Regions from separate parts of the Streptomyces sp. NPDC013457 genome, predicted to be linked through region 2. Evidence: riboswitches for the same ligand, from Rfam matches in the RefSeq annotation. Region 2 holds a riboswitch; the other holds the start of a gene.

Region 1 (2,196 bases), on a different contig from region 2:
CCGCGCCGCCCGGGGTGTGGACCTCCAGGTGCAGGTGCGGGCCGGTCACGTTGCCGGTCGCGCCGACGCGGCCGATGGTGTCGCCGGTGCCCACGGTCTGGCCGGCGCTGACCGTCATCGAGGACAGGTGCGCGTACCAGACCTCCGTACCGTCCTCCAGCTCCAGGACGATCCGGTAGCCGTACGAGCCGGACCAGCCCGCCGACTTGATCGTGCCGCCGTGCACCGCCTTGACCGGGGTACCGGTGGGCGCCGCGAAGTCGAGACCGGTGTGGTAGCCGGAGGACCACATGGAGCCGGACTGGCCGTACGTGGAGGTGAGGGTGTACGACGACGTGGGCAGCGCGTAGCTCGCGGCGAGCTTGGCCAGCCGCTCCGCCTCGGCCTTCGCGGCGGCGGCCGCCTCGGCCTTCCGCTTCTCCTCCGCCGCGGCCTTCTCCGCCGCGTCGGCCTTCGCCGCCGCCTCGGCCGCCGCCTTCTCGGCCGCCGCCTTCTCCGCCGCGGCCTTCTTGTCGGCGTCGGCGGAGGCCTGCTGCTGCTCGGCCTGCTGCATGATGCGGGCGCGCAGCGCCTCACCGGCGTCCGCCGTCGAGGCGGCGGGCGAGCCGGCGGCCTTCTCGGCGCTGTCGGCCGGGAGGGCGAGGGTGGCCGTGAGCGGCTGCGGGTTGTTCGTCCCGGAGTCCGTGCCGTCCTCGCCCGAGATGAGCTCGCCGACACCGGGCAGCTCGGAGGCGTCCGGCAGGTTGAGGTCGGGGAGGGATATCGAGACCGGCGGCCTGTCCTTGGCGGTCGCCATGCCACCCGCGCCGACGGCCGCGATGACACCGACGCCGAGGACGGTGGAGGAGCGGGCGAAGCCGGAGCGCTGCTTCACGACACGGTGACGGCCGCCCGAACGGGCCTGCTGGCGAAGGGAGTCCTCGGTGGGGTTCCACTCCCCCCACGTGGTCGTGTCGTCGTCCGTCCCGGCGGCGCCCGGGGCGCCGAACGCGTTGAACCCGTCAGAAAGACCCTCGGGAGCAGGGGTGTTGGACGCCACGGAGGCGTACTCCTTTCCTTCCTTCTCGCCTACCGGGTTAGCTGACGGGTTCGGAGCAGGAAGGTCTCCTACGGACGGTGTCGCACGGGTGCGACGGTGCCCGATTCACCCCAAGTAGTGGTTCCCCGGTTCCCTTTCAGGATTCGGCGCGTGCGCACGGTGCCGTCTCTGGCGACGGCTGGGACGACCGCGCTGCGTTATCGAACGTTAATAGACACGAGGGCCGGATTCCAAGCTGTTCCCGTTGATCATTAGCGAGATTAAGCTGGTACAGACCGATTTGATCCCGCTTCAGTACGGACCATTGCCGGACCCCGTGAACTGACGGTTCGTCAATTGTTATCGCAGTGGTACCTCGCCACTACGGATGGTCACGGCACCACGGGCATCGTCCTGCGCCGCTCCGGCTGTCCCGCCGCGGGACGGCTCACCGCGAGCAGCGCCATGTCGTCCGTGGAGCCGCCGCCCGTGTACCGGCGGACGTCGTCGACCAGCGCGTCGAGCAGCTCGTCCGGCCCCGGGAAGATCCGCCCGGCCAGCCGCTCGGCCGGATCATAGAAGGCCCCCGAGGCGTCGCGCGCCTCGGAGAGCCCGTCGGTGTAGAGGAGCAGCGTGGCACCCGGCGGATAGGGGGCCTCGTCGGCCCGGTCCGGCCAGGCGGCCAGTTCGCCCATGCCGAGCGGCAGCGCGGGCTCCGTCGGTTCGAGGTGGGCCAGGCCGCCGTCCGCGTACAGCAGCAGCGGCTCGGGGTGGCCGCGGTTCACCATCCGTACGCGCCCGTCGCCACGCGGGATCTCGGCGAGGACGGCGGTGGTGAACCCCTCGAAGGCGTCGAGGCTGGACCGGCGCGTGCCCTCCCGGGCCAGCGCCCGCTCCAGCCGCTGGGCGACCCCTTCCAGGGTGGCCTCCTGCTCGGCCGCCTCCCGGAAGGCCCCGATCACGACGGCGACCGCCTCGACGGCGTCGAGCCCCTTGCCCCGGACGTCACCGACCACGAGCCGTACCCCGTACGGCGTGTCCTGGACGGCGAAGAGGTCGCCGCCGATGAACGCGTCCGCCTGCGCCGCCTCGTACCGGGCGGCGACCTGGAGCCCGCCGATCCGGTCGGCGGGCGTCGGCAGGACGGCCTTCTGCGCGGTCTCCGCGATCACGCGCGC
Region 2 (2,196 bases):
TCTCGCGACTGCGTCTCACGGCCCGTGCGGATCTGACGGACGCGCAGATCGAGCAGGCCGTCGCCACGATCGTGCGGACAGCACCCCCGACCGTCTGACCGCAGCTCAAATACGGTCTCTCGTAGCAGAGTTCACCGCTTCGAGCGACAAATATGCACATATCTTGGTGGATCGCCATACGAGGCGGCACGATCGGTGGCACTCTGACGCGTAGCGCAATCCGGGCCGGGCCCGGTGGGAAAGGGACAGCGTCGCCATGGCAGACCACCAGGAAGCAACCGTCACTCTGCCGAGCGATCCCGCCTCGGTGTCCGCCGCCCGAAGATACGTCGCCGACGTCCTGACCGGCTGGGGGCTCGCGGAGGCCGGGGACACCGCCGACACCGTCCGGCTCATCGTCTCCGAACTGGCCACCAACGCGGTCCAGCACACCTTCGGGCAGTCGCCCACCTTCACCGTCGACATCCGCCTGGAGCGCGAGGAGCAGCTCCGCATCGGCGTCACCGACAGCCACCCCCGCTGGCCCAAGCGGCTTCCGGCCGCGGTGCAGCAGGACAACGGCCGGGGGATGGTCATCATCCGCTTCCTGGCGGCCGAGGCCGGCGGGCGGCTCTCCGTCACACCGACCAGCGAGGGCGGCAAGACGGTCTGGATCGAACTCCCCTGGACCGCCTCGCCGGACCGGGTGCTCGCGTCCCAGCCGGCCGGTTCCTGAGGGCGCGAGGGTGCGGCGGCGCCACCGCACCCACGCGCCGTATCAGCTCACCTCGGCGTCAGCGGACCCGGCCGTAATAGACCTTGGACGACCAGATCTTGTCGAGCTTCACCCAGGAGCCGGTCTTGGGCGAGTGCCAGATCTTGCCGCTACCCGCGTAGATCCCCACGTGGTAGACCCTGCCACTCGAATGGAAGAACACCAGGTCCCCCTTCTGGCGGCTGGAGGCCTTGATGTGCCGGGTCTTGTTGTACTGCTGCTGCGCGGTACGTGGCAGCGACTTGCCCGCCTTCTTGTACGAGTAGAGCGTGAGCCCCGAGCAGTCGAACCGGGTCGGTCCGGCCGCTCCGTACTTGTAGGGCGATCCCTTCTTCGAGGCGGCGACGTTCAGCGCCTTGCCGGCGTGCGACGTCGCGGCCTGGGCCTCCGGTGCTGCGCCTGGCGCCAGCATCGTGCCGCCGAGGGCGGCGAGGGTGAGAGCCGAGACGGCTCCGGCCCGGGACAGCATGGACGGGACATGAATCTGCGCACTCATGCGCAACCCTTCGTCAGCCGCCTGTGAAGGATGACCTGTCGGGTTCGGGCTGGCGAAGTTGCCCGGCCGCGGCTGCGGCTTCACCCCGAGGAACGGCCCCACTGGCCGGCCGTCCCGTACTGCTCGGGTCCTCCACTCCTGCCGATCCACTCCTGTCGACCAGACATCCGGGACAGCGGCAGGACTCGGCGTCCGCCCGGACCGCCCCGCCGCGGTGGCGGGGGCTTGTCGTCGTGAGGGATCTTGACCCACAACCAGGGCGAAATCCGAGTCGAAACGACGTTATGTGAGGCTCCTCACGACTGATCCATTCGGGTGGACAGGCAGGTTTCGTGATCTTCGGAGGTTTCGCCGACGAGTCCCGGACCAGGGCTTGAACGCCCGATTCAGCCAGATGCGTACACCCGTTGCGCAACTCACCCCGCACATATGTCGATTCGTCGACTACGCCGAACGGGGGAGCGATTCTGCGGCTCCGCTGCTCCGAGTGGACCTCGACACGACACGCCGGAATGTCAACTCGTCGGAGCCTCCGGCACGGTGACCCGCTGTGATCGGCGCTCCCCGTCCAACACCCTCAACGCACGGGCCAATGTCTCCGCGTGGACCTCGGCCTCCCCGCGGACATGCATCACCGTCAGCGCGTCACGGAGGGCGCTCGCCTTCCCCACCAGGGCCTGCGCCGCCCGCAGCGCCCCATAGGTATGCGATCCCCTGGATGGATTGATCCGGCCGAGCAGGTCGACGACTTCGAGATACGCGTCGATGAACTCGCCCTCGGCACGCGTCAGGGCGGGCAGCGGCGGCAGTTCGGGGACCATGTCCGGCTCACCGTGCCCCGACGCCGCCCGACGCCCCCCGGTTCTGAACCACGTGGTCCACCAGGCCGTACGCGGTCGCGGCGGGCGCGTCGAGGACGGTGACGCGGTCGATGTCCGCGTCGATC

Evidence for each region. Region 2 has a riboswitch for cyclic di-AMP ahead of ACF1G2_RS26290 (C40 family peptidase). Riboswitches for the same ligand answer to the same signal wherever they lie in the genome.
Region 1: linked by a shared signal. The riboswitch ahead of ACF1G2_RS21805 (M23 family metallopeptidase) and the one ahead of ACF1G2_RS26290 (C40 family peptidase) in region 2 are both predicted to bind cyclic di-AMP.

Annotation. Positions count from the first base shown of each region.
Region 1 is NZ_JBICBL010000008.1:20,760-22,955, forward strand. Features, by position in the region: gene ACF1G2_RS21805 (M23 family metallopeptidase) at 1-1,039, opposite strand, end outside; cyclic di-AMP (ydaO/yuaA leader) riboswitch at 1,051-1,198, opposite strand; gene ACF1G2_RS21810 (PP2C family protein-serine/threonine phosphatase) at 1,411-2,196, opposite strand, start outside.
Region 2 is NZ_JBICBL010000010.1:110,325-112,520, forward strand. Features, by position in the region: gene ACF1G2_RS26280 (8-amino-7-oxononanoate synthase) at 1-98, shown strand, start outside; gene ACF1G2_RS26285 (ATP-binding protein) at 257-715, shown strand; gene ACF1G2_RS26290 (C40 family peptidase) at 774-1,250, opposite strand; cyclic di-AMP (ydaO/yuaA leader) riboswitch at 1,254-1,451, opposite strand; gene ACF1G2_RS26295 (hypothetical protein) at 1,766-2,071, opposite strand; gene ACF1G2_RS26300 (ClpP family protease) at 2,079-2,196, opposite strand, start outside.